One region of the Kitasatospora sp. NPDC088160 genome, then DNA from elsewhere that is predicted to be linked to it. Evidence: riboswitches for the same ligand, from Rfam matches in the RefSeq annotation. Region 1 holds a riboswitch; the other holds the start of a gene.

Region 1 (7,133 bases):
ACGCCTCGTAGCGCTCCGGCGCGACCTCGCGCAGGGCGCGCTCCAGCGCGCCCGGATCCGCTCCGGGGCGCCCGGCGGGTGCCTGGCCCCAGGGCCCCGGTGCACCGCCCGCTACCGCTCCCGCACTCATGCGCCCACCTCGCCGCGCCTCATTCCTCAAGCCTGCCGACCCGTCGGCCGTCTGCACGCACCCTATGGCGCGGCACCGGCCACCGCCACGGCGACGTGCCTCCGATACGAACCCCGCTCAACCCCGCGCGTAGAAAGGGAGTACCCGGGTGAGCAGCCACTCGACCACCGGGTCATCGGCGAGATCGAGCAGTACGAGGTGGACGCCCCCCGGCAGCGGCGCGGTTCCCAGCGCGCGGCCGAGCGCCTCGTTCACCGCACCCGGGTCGGCCGGGGCCGTCTGGTCCAGCTGGACGCCCACGAACATCACGGTCGGCTCGCCCTCGATGCTGGCGAGCGCCCGGCGCGCGGTCAACACTCCGGGCAGGGCGGACAGTTCGGCCCGGCAGGCGGCCAGGAAGTGCTCCGGGTCCTCCCCCGGCACCGGCTCGCGCAGCGCCACCCGGCCACCGGTCGGCGCCTCCGGGCCCTGTCCCTGGTTCTGGTTCTGGTTCTGACTCTGGCTCTGCTCCTGGTCGGCCAGGCGCTCCTCGCGCGGGCCGCGCCGCAGCTCCGCCACACCCTGCGGCGGCACCGGGATGCCCACCGCCGCCTCCGGGTTGACCGCGATGCCCACGCCCAGCGGCAGCCCGCGGGCGAACTCCCAGACCGGCGCCACCGCGAAGGCCATCCCCGGCGCCTGCCGCAGGAACACCTCCTGCGAGGAGAACACCGGCACGTACGGCTCGCCGGCCAGCTCGATGGTCGGCAGGTCCAGCGCGGGCCCCCGCGGGTCGCCGCCGGCCGGCAGCGGGATCCACACCTGGCTGCGGGCCAGCACCTCGATCACCCGCGGCGTCGCACCCGGATCGCCCAGCGCGGCGGTCAGCACCTGCTCCAGCTCGTTGGCCGGCCACCCGCCGCCCGGCGGCGCCGACTCCGGCCCGCCCCACCCCTGCTGCTGCTCCACCGGGTACCCCATGCGCGCCTGATCCGCCCTCTGCCGGTCGGCCGCCCTCTGCTGCGCCGACGCGCAGCAGTCTAGGGCGCACGCCCCGGGGGCGCCGGTTCGCGGTGGCGCGGTGTGACCGGGTCCCCTCTCCCGTCGTCGGCGCGGACGTGCCATGATGTGCGCGTTCGACGGCGCGGCGCGCCGGCGGACCGACAACTCCATACCGGCCGCTCGAACCCGCGCGGGAGAGCCCGGAGTGCCCCGTCAGGCGGCACAGCCGGCGCCGAAGGAGCAACTCCTCCCCGGAATCTCTCAGGCCCCCTTACCGCACGGGTTAGGCACATCTGGAAAGTGGCGCACGGCCCTGTCGCGCGCCCACCCACGGTGCAAGCCACCATGCTGTCCTGGATGCTGGAAACAGCTGCGGGCAGGTGGGCGGTGAAGCTCTCAGGTTCGACGACAGATGGGGAGACCCACGCCGCCGCATGCCCGCGCGCAGGGTCGGCCCCCGAGCGGGTCCGGTTCCGGCGCGTGCACCCATGAGTGCCCAGACCGAGGAGTTCCAGGCCATGTCGTCCCTCCGCCTCACCGCGCTCGACGCGCTGCACCGCGCCCTCGGCGCGACCATGACCGACTTCGCCGGCTGGGACATGCCGCTGCGCTACGGCAGCGAGCGCGAGGAACACCTCGCCGTCCGCACCCGGGCCGGACTGTTCGACCTCTCCCACATGGGCGAGATCACCGTCACCGGCCAGCAGGCCGGCGAGATGCTGGACCACGCGCTGGTCGGCTTCGTCTCCGCGCTGGGCGTGCTGCGCGCCCGCTACACCATGATCTGCGCCGAGGACGGCGGCATCCTGGACGACCTGATCGTCTACCGCCTGCGCGAGGACGCCTTCCTGGTCGTCGCCAACGCCTCCAACGCCCAGCTGGTGCTGGACGAGCTGATCGCCCGCGCCAAGGGCTTCGACGCCGTCGTCACGGACGACCGCGACACCTACGCGCTGATCGCCGTCCAGGGCCCGGAGGCCACCGCGATCCTGGCCGGGACCACCGACGCCGACCTGCCCGGCCTGAAGTACTACGCGATCCTCCCGGCCCAGGTCGCCGGCCGCGACGTGCTGCTCGCCCGGACCGGCTACACCGGCGAGGACGGCTTCGAGATCTTCTGCAACCCGGGCGACGCCGAGGGGGTCTGGCAGGCGCTGACCGCCGCCGGCGAGGGCCGCGGCCTGGTCCCGTGCGGCCTGTCGTGCCGCGACACGCTGCGCCTGGAGGCCGGCATGCCGCTGTACGGGCACGAGCTCTCCACCGACCTGACCCCGTTCGACGCGGGCCTGGGCCGGGTCGTGCGCTTCGACAAGACCACCAACGAGGGCACCTTCGTCGGCCGCAAGGCGCTGGAGAAGGCCGCCGCCGAGGCCGAGGCCAACCCGCCGCGGGTGCTGGTCGGCCTGGTCTCCGAGGGCAAGCGCGTCCCGCGCGCCGAGTACACCGTGGTCTCCGCCGACGGCGCCCCGATCGGCCGGATCACCTCGGGCGCCCCGTCCCCGACCCTGGGCCGGCCGATCGCGATCGCCTACGTGGACGCGGCCCACGCCGCCCCCGGCACCGCCGTCGCGGTGGACGTGCGCGGCAAGCACGAGCCGGTCGAGGTCGTGGCGCTGCCGTTCTACAAGCGCGGCCGCTGAGGCCCCGCCCTCCCCGTAGACCCCGTAGACCCCGTGGACCCGGGCCTGCACCATGCCCGACCCGGGCTTGAGCCACGCCTGATCCAGGTCTGACCCAGGCCTGGCCCAGGCCCGAACCACGCCTGATCCGCGTCGAAGCCGTCCGTGCGGCGGCCCGCTTCGTCGTACCCGCTTCCCATCCTGGAGAATGACGCCATGAGCAACCCCCAGCACCTGCAGTACACCAAGGAGCACGAGTGGCTGACCGCCGTCGAGGGCGGTGTCTCCACGGTCGGCATCACCGCCCACGCGGCCGACGCGCTCGGTGACATCGTCTACGTGCAGCTGCCCGAGGTCGGCGCCGACGTGACCGCGGGCGAGTCCTGTGGCGAGCTGGAGTCCACCAAGTCGGTCAGCGACCTGTTCTCCCCGGTGACCGGGAAGATCGTCGAGATCAACCAGGACGTCCTGGACGACAACAGCCTGGTCAACAGCGCCCCGTTCGAGGGCGGCTGGCTGTTCAAGGTCCAGGTGGAGTCCACCGACGAGCTGCTCAGCGCGGACGAGTACACCGCCTTCATCGGCGGCTGACCCGCTCGTGACGGGGCGGTCGCAGCGCGGCGGCCGCCCCGCCAGGCTCCCCCCTTCTCCGCTCCCGTCTCTCTCCTCCCGGGAAGACCACACCATGACGGTTCTGAACCAGTCCCTGCACTCCCTCGACCCGGAGATCGCCGCCGCGGTCGACGCCGAGCTGCACCGCCAGCAGACCACCCTGGAGATGATCGCCTCCGAGAACTTCGCCCCGGTGGCGGTCATGGAGGCCCAGGGCTCGGTGCTCACCAACAAGTACGCCGAGGGCTACCCCGGCCGCCGCTACTACGGCGGCTGCGAGCACGTCGACGTGGTCGAGCAGATCGCGATCGACCGCATCAAGGCCCTGTTCGGCGCCGAGCACGCCAACGTCCAGCCGCACTCGGGCGCGCAGGCCAACGCCGCCGCGATGTTCGCGCTGATCAAGCCGGGCGACACCATCCTGGGCCTGGACCTGGCCCACGGCGGTCACCTGACCCACGGCATGAAGATCAACTTCTCCGGCAAGCTCTACAACGTGGCCGCGTACCACGTGGACGAGAAGACCGGCCAGGTCGACATGGCCGAGGTCGAGCGCCTGGCCAAGGAGCACCAGCCGAAGCTGATCATCGCCGGCTGGTCCGCCTACCCGCGCCAGCTGGACTTCGCCGCGTTCCGCCGGGTCGCCGACGAGGTCGGCGCGCTGCTGATGGTGGACATGGCGCACTTCGCCGGCCTGGTCGCCGCCGGCCTGCACCCCAACCCGGTGCCGTACGCGGACGTGGTCACCACCACCACCCACAAGACCCTGGGCGGCCCGCGCGGCGGTGTCATCCTGTCCAAGGCCGAGTACGCCAAGAAGATCAACTCCGCGGTGTTCCCCGGCCAGCAGGGCGGCCCGCTGGAGCACGTGATCGCCGGCAAGGCCGTCGCCTTCAAGGTCGCCGCGTCCGAGGAGTTCAAGGAGCGCCAGCAGCGCACCCTGGAGGGCGCCAAGATCCTCGCCGAGCGCCTGCTCCAGGCCGACGTCGCCGAGGCCGGCGCCTCGGTGCTGTCCGGCGGCACCGACGTGCACCTGGTCCTGGTCGACCTGCGCAACAGCCAGCTCGACGGCCAGCAGGCCGAGGACCGCCTGCACGAGGTCGGCATCACGGTCAACCGCAACGCCGTCCCGAACGACCCGCGGCCGCCGATGGTCACCTCCGGCCTGCGCATCGGCACCCCCGCGCTCGCCACCCGCGGCTTCCAGGCCGAGGACTTCCGCGAGGTCGCCGACATCATCGCCGAGGCGCTCAAGCCCGCCTTCGACGAGGACGCCGCCACCGCGCTCAAGGCCCGCGTCACCGCGCTGGCCGAGAAGTACCCGCTCTACCCGAACCTCTGATCACCGCGGTGATCGTTCGGGCGGGGTGACCGGCCTCACCCCGCCACGGCACCTGGGATCCCGGGGCACCGCGCACACTGGACAGTGCGCGCGGTGCCCCGACCCGTGTCGTCCCCCGCCCGCCAGTCCTTCCACGAGACAGACAAGGACGTCCCCCGTGGCCCTCAGCGTCTTCGACCTCTTCTCCATCGGCATCGGCCCGTCGAGCTCCCACACCGTCGGCCCGATGCGTGCCGCCCGGATGTTCGCCCGGCGCCTGCGGTCCGAGGACCTGCTCGCCGAGGTGGCGAGCGTGCGCGCCGAGCTGTACGGCTCGCTGGGCGCCACCGGCCACGGCCACGGCACCCCGAAGGCCGTCCTGCTCGGCCTGGAGAACAACTCCCCCCGCACGGTCGACGTCGACCAGGCGGACAAGGACGTCGAGCGGATCACCACCGAGAAGCGGCTCAACCTCCTCGGCACCCACCCCATCGACTTCGACCCGGGCACCCAGGTGGTCCTGCACCGCCGCCGCTCGCTGCCGTACCACGCCAACGGCATGACCATCTGGGCGTACGCGGCGGACGGCTCCACGCTGCTGGAGAAGACCTACTACTCGGTCGGCGGCGGCTTCGTCGTCGACGAGGACGCCATCGGCGCGGACCGGGTCAAGCCCGACGACACCGCGCTGCGCTACCCCTTCCGCACCGGCGAGGAGCTGCTGCGGCTCACCCGGGAGACCGGGCTGTCGATCTCCGGCCTGATGCTGGAGAACGAGAAGGCCTGGCGCTCCGAGGAGGAGATCCGGACCGGGCTGCTGGAGATCTGGCAGGTCATGCAGGAGTGCGTGCGGGCCGGAATGTCCCGCGAGGGGATCCTGCCCGGTGGCCTCAAGGTCCGCCGCCGCGCCGCCGCCGCCGCCCGCGCGATGCGCGCCGAGGGCATCGGCCCGGCCAACGCGATGGAGTGGGTGACCCTCTACGCGATGGCGGTCAACGAGGAGAACGCCTCCGGCCGCCGGGTGGTCACCGCTCCGACCAACGGCGCGGCCGGGATCATCCCCGCCGTCCTGCACTACTACCTGAACTTCATCCCGGGCGCCGACGAGGACGGCATCGTCCGCTTCCTCCTCGCGGCCGGCGCCATCGGCATGCTCTTCAAGGAGAACGCCTCCATCTCCGGCGCCGAGGTCGGCTGCCAGGGCGAGGTCGGCTCCGCCTGCTCGATGGCCGCCGGCGGCCTCGCCGAGGTCCTCGGCGGCACCCCCGAACAGGTCGAGAACGCCGCCGAGATCGGCATCGAGCACAACCTCGGCCTCACCTGCGACCCGGTCGGCGGGCTCGTCCAGATCCCCTGCATCGAGCGCAACGGCATGGCCTCCGTCAAGGCCGTCACCGCCGCCCGGATGGCCCTGCGCGGCGACGGCCGGCACCACGTCTCGCTCGACAAGGCGATCAAGACGATGAAGGAGACCGGCGCCGACATGAAGATCAAGTACAAGGAGACCTCGCGCGGCGGCCTCGCCGTCAACGTCATCGAGTGCTGATCACACCCGCTGTCGCCTGAGCCCCCGGACCCGTCCGGGGGCTCTCGGCGTTCCGGGGCGTCCCGAGTCGCCCCGAGCACCCCGAGGCGTCCCGAGGCGTCCCGAGGCGCGTGCTCAGGCCGCGAACGGGCGGACGCGCCGGGCGTCCCGCAACGCCTCCGCCCACCAGGCGAGTTGGTCGAGCATGGCCTTGGCGGCGGCGTCGGCGGCCGGGTCGAGCGGCTTGCCGTCGACGCCGAAGCACTGGGCGGCGCCGTGGAAGCTGACCGTGTTGCGAATCGTCATGGCGTTCAACTCGGCGAGCACCACTCGCAGTTGCTCGACGGCGCGCAGACCGCCGGAGAGGCCGCCGTAGGAGACGAAGCCGACCGGCTTGCCGTGCCACTGGCTGTTGTGCCAGTCGATGGCGTTCTTCAGCGGGGCCGGGAAGCTGTGGTTGTACTCGGGCGTGACGACCACGAAGGCGTCGGCAGCCTCCAGCCGGGGCGTGACGGCAGCGAGCAACTCGGCTGCGCCCGGCTCCAGTTCACCACCGAAGGACGGGAAGGTGGTCGGCAGCGGGGTCTCGACCAGATCGATCAGGTCGGCGGTCATGTCGCCGCGCGCGCCGAGGTGGCCGAGCAGCCAGTCGGCGACGACGGGCGCGAACCGGCCGCTCCGAGTGCTGCCGACGACGACCGCGACCTTCAGGCTCTTCTCCGAAACGTCCTTGGCCATGAACATCCCCCTCCGGGACGATGTGTACAACGTATCTTCCGGATGCAACGTACACATCGGCGCGTACGCCGTCTACTCCCGATACGCCGTACACGCCGGTGGTACGGTGGGAACCCCAGCCGGAAGGAGCCCGCCGTCATGCCCGCCCAGCAGGCCCCCACCGGGGACGACGACCAGACCAAGCCCCAGGCCTCGCTCTGGGAGCGC
Region 2 (7,133 bases), on a different contig from region 1:
GGCGCTGGCCCTGTGCGAGGCGGCGGGCATCGACGCGTACGCGGTCGGGGTGCCGGAACCGCACGACGGCACTTGGCTGTACGGCGGGCTGCGGGAGATCCCCGGGGCGGGCAAGGCGGCGGTCAACGCCTGGCTGCGGCCGGACCCGCTGTTCCTCGGCCCCCGGGAGGACGGCATCCCGAAGGCGCTGGCGGACGCCGCGCAGCGCTAGGGCCTGCTCGGGTTCGTACGCATTGTCGGACCCCTGCGGGATGATCGGCGGGTGCGATCACTGCCGAGCATCATCCACCTCGACATGGACGCCTTCTTCGCGGCGGTGGAGCAGGCGGCCAAGCCGAGCCTGCGCGGCAAACCGGTGGTCGTCGGCGGGCTCGGCGGGCGCGGGGTGGTCTCCACCGCCTCGTACGAGGCGCGGAGGTTCGGGGTGCACTCGGCGATGCCGATGGCGCAGGCGCGCCGGCTCTGCCCCAACGCGGCCTTTCTGAGCGGCCGGTTCGAGGCCTACAGGCAGGTCAGCGAGCTCGTGATGGGTCTGCTGCGCGAGCTGTCGCCGCTGGTGCAGCCGCTCAGCCTGGACGAGGCCTTCGTCGACCTGGAGGCCGGCCCCTACGGTCCGGTGCTGGCGGAGTCCGACCACGAGACCGGGGAGCGGCTGGTGCTCGCCCTGGCGGAGGACCTGCGGGCGGACATCCAGCGGCGCACCGGGCTGACCGGGTCGGTCGGGGCGGCCGGATCCAAGCTGATGGCGAAGATCGCCTCCGAGCAGGCCAAACCGGACGGGCTGGTGCTGATCGAACCCGGGCAGGAACGGACCGTGCTCGGCCCGATGCCGGTCCGGGCGCTGCCCGGGATCGGGCCGGCCACTGAACAGGTGCTGCGGCGGGCCGGACTGAACACCGTGGCGGACCTCGCCGAGGCGGGGGAGGGCGAACTGGTGCAGCTGCTCGGGCGGGCGCACGGCGCGGGTGTGCACCAGATGTCGATAGGGCTGGACGACCGGCCGGTGGTGGCCGACCAGGACGCCAAGTCGGTCTCGGTGGAGGACACCTTCGAGGTGGACCTCGCCGACCGGGAGCGGGTGCTGCGCGAGGTGGAGGTGCTGGCCGCCCGGTGCGTGCGGCGGCTGCGCGCGGCCGGGCGCTCGGGGCGGACGGTGGTGCTCAAGGTCCGGCGGTTCGACTTCTCGACGCTGACCCGTTCGGAGACGCTGCGCGGGCCCACCGACGACGAGGCGGTGGTCATCGAGACGGCGCGTCGGCTGGCCTCCCAGGTGGACATCACCGGCGGGGTGCGGCTGCTCGGGGTGGGGGTCGCCCAGCTGGCCGACTACACCCAGGAGGACTTGTTCGCGCAGGCCCTGCGGGAGGAGGCGGCCGAGCACGCGGAGGCGGAGGTCGAGACGGCCGAGGAGGAACCGGAGGCGGTCGCGCCGCGCCGCTGGATGCCCGGGCAGGACGTCCGCCATACCGAGCTGGGGCCCGGGTGGGTGCAGGGCAGCGGTGTCGGGCGGGTCACCGTGCGGTTCGAGACGCCGTGGAGCGGGCCGGGGCGCATCCGGACCTTCGCGGTGGACGATCCGGCGCTGGAACCGGCCCGTCCGCTGCCGCTTTGGGGGGCCGAGGGGCCGGAGGAGACGGGGGCGCCCGGGGAGAGGGAGGCGCCGGAGGAGACGGGGGCGCCGGGGGTGTGAAACGCGAAGCGGCCCCGACCGGTGGGGGGGAGTACCGGTTGGGGCCGCATACCGTGCCGGACTTCGTGCGGTCGTGATGCCCTCGCGACCGTCCGAAGGCCGGGCCGCCGCGCCCTGTCCCTGAGCGCGGCGGCCGGACGCCTGGTCAGGCGTCGGTCTTGGCCAGCTCGGGGCTGGAGTTCCGCTCGGCCGTGCCGCCCGAGGCGACGACGGTGGCGGCCGGCTTGACGCCGCGGATCAGGAACGGGACGACGCCGGCGACGGCGCAGACGACGGCCGCGGCCCAGAACGCGTGCTTGTAGGCGTCCAGCGTGGGCAGCAGCAGCGGGATCTGCGGCGGCAGCTTCATGGTGTCGCCGGTCAGGATGGCGGCCATCACGGCGGTGCCGATCGCGCCACCGACGGTGCGCAGCACGGCGTTCATGCCGTTGGCGATGCCGCTCTGCTCCACCGGGACGGCGCCGTTGATGTAGGCCGGCATCGCGGAGAACGCCAGGCCGATGCCGAGGCCGAAGATCGCCGAGGAGGTGTAGATGTCGCCCTCGTGGCTGTGCCGCACGGCCAGGTAGGCCATCGCGACGGCACCCAGGACGCCACCGAGGACCAGCGGCAGGCGCGGGCCGCGGCGGGCGATCAGCATCGCGCCGACCGGAGCCGCCACCATCGAGCCGATCGCGGACGGCAGCAGCAGCAGACCGGCATGCAGGACGGTCGCGGTGAAGCCGTAGTGGGTGAGCTTCTCCGGGGTCTGGGCGAAGTTGCTGATCACCATGAACGAGCCGTACATGCCGAAGCCGATCAGCAGGCCGGCCAGGTTGGTGAAGGCGACGGCCGGACGGGACATCATCTTCATGTCCACCAGGGGGTGCGCGACCTTGGTCTCGATGACCCCCCAGATCAGGGCGACGACGGCGGCCACGGCGAACAGGCCGAGGGTCTTGGTCGAGGTCCAGCCCCAGTGGTTGCCCTGGCTGACCGCGACGAGCAGCGCGGAGAGCCAACCGGCCAGGGTGAGGGCGCCGAGCGGGTCGGCGCCGCCCTCCTTGTCGGTGACCGGGTCGGACGGGACGCGGAACGCGACCAGGGCGACCGCGATCAGGCCGAAGACCAGGCCCATCCAGAAGATCGACTTGTAGCTCCAGTGCTCCAGCAGGAGACCGGTCGCGACCAGGCCGAGGCCGGAGCCGACACCCATCGAGGCACTGATGGCGGCGACGCCGCCGGTCACCTTCTGCTTGGGCAGCTCGTCGCGGACGATGCTGATCGCCAGCGGTAGCACGCCACCGCCGGCGCCCTGAAGGACGCGGGCGACGACCAGCCAGGTGAAGGAGTGGGTGCTGACCGCCAGTGCCGAGCCGGCGACCAGACCGGCCAGCGAGATCAGCAGCATCGGCTTACGGCCCCGGAGGTCGCCGAAGCGGCCCAGCAGGGGAGTCAGCACGGCGGCGGAGAGCAGGTTGGCGGTCATGAGCCAGGTGACGCTGGACGCGGAGACGCTCAGTTCCTTGGCCAGCGAGGGCAGGATCGGGACGACCGCGGTCTGCACCACGCTGAACGACAGCATCGCCAGGATGAGGGCCGGCAGGACCCGGGCGCTGCTCTGCTTCTCGGCCGCGGTGGTGGGCTGTGGTGCCTCACTCACGGTTGCTTCCTCCCGTACATAGTGAATGAACTGAAGTAACCATGCCGGGAGATACTTCAGAGTGTCAAATATCCATTGGTGACGCTTTGGCAAAATCGAAGGATTCCGGCCGGGCGGCGACCGGGACGAGGCATGCCGAGGGCCCCGGACCGATGGGTCCGGGGCCCTGGGGCGAGGGGTCAGGCGAACGGGCGCAGCACGGCCGGGCGGGGGGCCTCGGCCGCCGGCGTGGCCACCGGGGTCGCCGGGGCGGCGGCGGTGTTGTCGTGGATCTCGACGTGCTCGCGGCGCAGCTCGTCCCGGATCACCTCCTCGGCGGTGTAGCGCTCCACCACCAGGCGGACCCGCTCGATCGGGGTGAGGTACTTGCGGACCACCGGGCGCTCCTCGCGCAGGGTGACCTCCTCCACCGCCTCGGCGATCTCCTTCTCGGTGAGCGAGGCGCGCTCGGCCTCGCTCACCGGCATCCGCTCCACCCGGACGCGCTCGCGGACCACCGGGACGCGGCGCTCGACCTGCTCGCTGGTCACGTACTTGCGCAGCTTCGCGGTGCCCACGATGTGCCAGTCCGTGGTGATGTCCAGGCGCTCCTCGCGGCAGGTGATCTCCACCGGGCCGTTGGGGGACGACGGGGCCGGACCGGTCGAGCGCTCCGAGGCCGGCGGGGCCACGGCCGAGTTCGTGGTCGCGGTGGTCGTCACGATCGGGGCGGGCTGCGGCTTGGGCTCGGTCGTCGTGGGGGCGGCCGCGGGTGCGGGGGTGTTGAGGGTCCGCACGCTGACCTCCGTCGCGGTGCCGGTGGGGTCGGCAGGGGTGGTGGTCGGGGCGGGGTCGAGGGAGTGGAAGGCGATGGGCTTCACGGGCTCGGCCGCCGAGGTGGTGCCGAAGTCGAGGTCGGGGCGTGCGGGTCGGCCGCCGTCCCGGCCGACCGGGCGGTCACTCTCGCGGCCGGCCGGCCGGTCACCCTCACGACTGGCGGGCCGGTCGCCGTCCCGACCGACCGGGAGGTCACTGTCCCGACCGACCGGGCGGCCGTTCGCCGGGGTGTCCAGGCCGTAGTAGCGGTAGAGCTGGAGCTCCTGGGCGGGCGACAGGTGCTGGCCGACGCCGAAGTCCGGCGACTCCTTCACCAGCGACTTGTCGTACGGCACCCGGAGCTCGTCGCCGGAGAACTCGCTGGTGGTGAGCGGGACGAAGGCGTCCCGGCCGAAGATGCCGGTCCGGACGGCTGCCCACTCCGGCTGGCCGGTGGCGTCGTCCAGGTAGACCTCGTCGACCGTGCCGATCTTGTCTCCGTTGCGGTCGACCGCCTTGTGGCCGATGAGGTCCCGGGGATCGATATCGGTTTGCACTCTTTCCTCCAGTGCGCTGCGCCTGCGGAACTCCCGCAGGACCGTGGCCGGAGCACCCGTTCCGCCTGCCACTTCACACCAAAGGCCATGAATCGGACGGGCGCGACCGGGGTGCGCCGGACGGGCTCCGGGCTGGACCGTCCGGGGGACGCGCGTAGACCCCGAGCGACCCGACGCGACCGTGATCAGGGGGCCTGCCGCTGGTACCCTGGGCGGCGACCGCCGAGCCCGCTCGGGAGAGTCCCCGGCCACGGAAAGCGCTGGTCGGGGCGCCGAAGGAGCAACTCCTCCCCGGAATCTCTCAGGCATCCGTACCGTGTGGGGTAGGTCACTCTGGAAAGCAGGGCAGGACCGTCGGCAGGGAGCCGACGGGCACCACCCTCACCGACGGTGCAAGCCGGCGGCGTGCCCACAGCGCGCCGTGCGGGTGAAGCTCTCAGGTCCCGATGACAGAGGGGGAGGCCTGTCGGGTTCGCCCGCCCGGGTCGAGCCGCTGTCCGCAGCGGCTCCGGCCGGTCGGCGTGCGCACCCCCGCCGGTCCGTGACCAGGAGGCCTCGACCACCATGAACGCCCAGCCGAACGCGGGACGCCCCACCGGCGCCTCGACCCTCACCGAGCTTGAGCTGGCCAGCCCCTTCGAGAACCGCCACATCGGCCCCGACGACGCCGCGCAGCAGAAGATGCTGGCGTCCATCGGCTACGGCTCGCTGGACGAACTCGCCGCCACCGCCGTTCCCGAGGCGATCCGCTCCATCACCGGCCTGGACCTGCCCGGCGGCCGCAGCGAGGCGCAGGTGCTCGCCGAACTGCGCGAGCTGGCGAGCCGCAACCAGGTGCTCCAGCCGATGATCGGCCTGGGCTACTACGGCACCTTCACCCCGCCGGTGATCCTGCGCAACGTCATGGAGAACCCGGCCTGGTACACCGCCTACACGCCGTACCAGCCGGAGATCTCCCAGGGCCGCCTGGAGGCGCTGCTCAACTTCCAGACCCTGGTCTCCGACCTGACCGGCCTGCCGACCTCCGGCTCCTCGCTGCTCGACGAGGGCACGGCGGCCGCCGAGGCGATGGCGCTCGCCCGCCGCGTCACCAAGGTCAAGGGCGGCGTCTTCCTGGTCGACGCCGAGACCCTGCCGCAGACCACCGCGGTGATCAACACCCGCGCGGTGCCGACCGGTGTCGAGGTCGTCGTCGCCGACCTGTCCGAGGGCATCCCGGCCGAGATCGCCGAGCGCGGCGTCTTCGGCGTGCTGCTCCAGTACCCGGGCGCCACCGGTGTGGTCCGCGACCTCACCCCGGTCATCGAGCAGGCGCACGGCCTCGGAGCGATCGTCGCGGTCGCCGCCGACCTGCTGGCGCTGACCCTGCTCGCCTCGCCGGGCTCGCTCGGCGCCGACATCGCCTGCGGCACCTCGCAGCGCTTCGGCGTGCCGATGGGCTTCGGCGGCCCGCACGCCGGCTACCTGTCGGTGCGCGCCGAGTACGCCCGCTCGCTGCCCGGCCGCCTGGTCGGCGTCTCGGTCGACGCCGACGGCAACCGCGCCTACCGCCTGGCGCTGCAGACCCGCGAGCAGCACATCCGCCGCGAGAAGGCCACCAGCAACATCTGCACCGCCCAGGTGCTGCTCGCCGTCATGGCCTCGATGTACGCCGTCTACCACGGTCCGGACGGCCTGGCCGACATCGCCCGCCGCACCCACCGCTACGCCGCCGCCCTCGCCGAGGGCCTGCGGGCCGGCGGCGTCGAGCTGCTGCACGGCGAGTTCTTCGACACCGTCACCGCCGTCGTCCCGGGCCGTGCCGCCGAGATCGCGGCCGCCGCCCGCGCCAACGGCGTCAACGTCCACCAGGACGGCGCGGACCGGATCTCGGTCTCCACCGACGAGACCACCACCCGCGAGCACCTCGCCGCCGTCTGGGCCGCGTTCGGCGTCCCCGCGGTCGAGGTCGCCGAGGGCGCCGACGCGCTGCCGGCCGCGCTGCTGCGCCAGGACGAGTACCTGACCCACCCGGTCTTCCACAGCCACCGCTCGGAGACCGCCATGCTGCGCTACCTGCGCCGCCTGTCGGACCGGGACTACGCGCTGGACCGCGGCATGATCCCGCTGGGCTCCTGCACCATGAAGCTCAACGCGACCACCGAGATGGAGGCCGTCACCTGGCCGGAGTTCGGCCAGCTGCACCCCTTCGCGCCGATCGAGCAGGCCCAGGGCTACCTCAGCCTGATCCGCGAGCTGGAGCGCCAGCTGGTCGAGGTGACCGGCTACGACGCCGTCTCGATCCAGCCGAACGCGGGCTCGCAGGGCGAGCTGGCCGGCCTGCTGGCCGTCCGCGCCTACCACCACGCCAACGGCGACACCCAGCGCGACGTCTGCCTGATCCCGTCCTCCGCGCACGGCACCAACGCGGCCTCCGCGGTGATGGCCGGCATGCGCGTGGTCGTGGTGA

What was found. A riboswitch is a leader RNA that binds a small molecule or an ion and turns the genes downstream of it on or off. The one in region 1 is predicted to bind glycine.
Region 2: it holds a riboswitch for glycine, as region 1 does, so the genes downstream of both, gcvP (aminomethyl-transferring glycine dehydrogenase) here and gcvT (glycine cleavage system aminomethyltransferase GcvT) in region 1, are expected to answer to the same signal.

What each region holds. Positions count from the first base shown of each region.
Region 1 covers NZ_JBIUSS010000035.1:39,185-46,317, forward strand. Annotated here, with positions in the region: gene ACIOGZ_RS37825 (enhanced serine sensitivity protein SseB C-terminal domain-containing protein) at 1-130, opposite strand, end outside; gene ACIOGZ_RS37830 (enhanced serine sensitivity protein SseB C-terminal domain-containing protein) at 248-1,090, opposite strand; glycine riboswitch at 1,293-1,398, shown strand; gene gcvT (glycine cleavage system aminomethyltransferase GcvT) at 1,600-2,751, shown strand; gene gcvH (glycine cleavage system protein GcvH) at 2,947-3,321, shown strand; gene glyA (serine hydroxymethyltransferase) at 3,416-4,684, shown strand; gene ACIOGZ_RS37850 (L-serine ammonia-lyase) at 4,842-6,209, shown strand; gene ACIOGZ_RS37855 (NAD(P)H-dependent oxidoreductase) at 6,324-6,926, opposite strand; gene ACIOGZ_RS37860 (TetR/AcrR family transcriptional regulator C-terminal domain-containing protein) at 7,065-7,133, shown strand, end outside.
Region 2 covers NZ_JBIUSS010000007.1:10,185-17,317, forward strand. Annotated here, with positions in the region: gene ACIOGZ_RS12315 (vancomycin high temperature exclusion protein) at 1-211, shown strand, start outside; gene ACIOGZ_RS12320 (DNA polymerase IV) at 263-1,690, shown strand; gene ACIOGZ_RS12325 (MFS transporter) at 1,836-3,332, opposite strand; gene ACIOGZ_RS12330 (YsnF/AvaK domain-containing protein) at 3,512-4,192, opposite strand; partial or broken gene ACIOGZ_RS12335 (PRC-barrel domain-containing protein) at 4,322-4,684, opposite strand; glycine riboswitch at 4,908-5,011, shown strand; gene gcvP (aminomethyl-transferring glycine dehydrogenase) at 5,249-7,133, shown strand, end outside.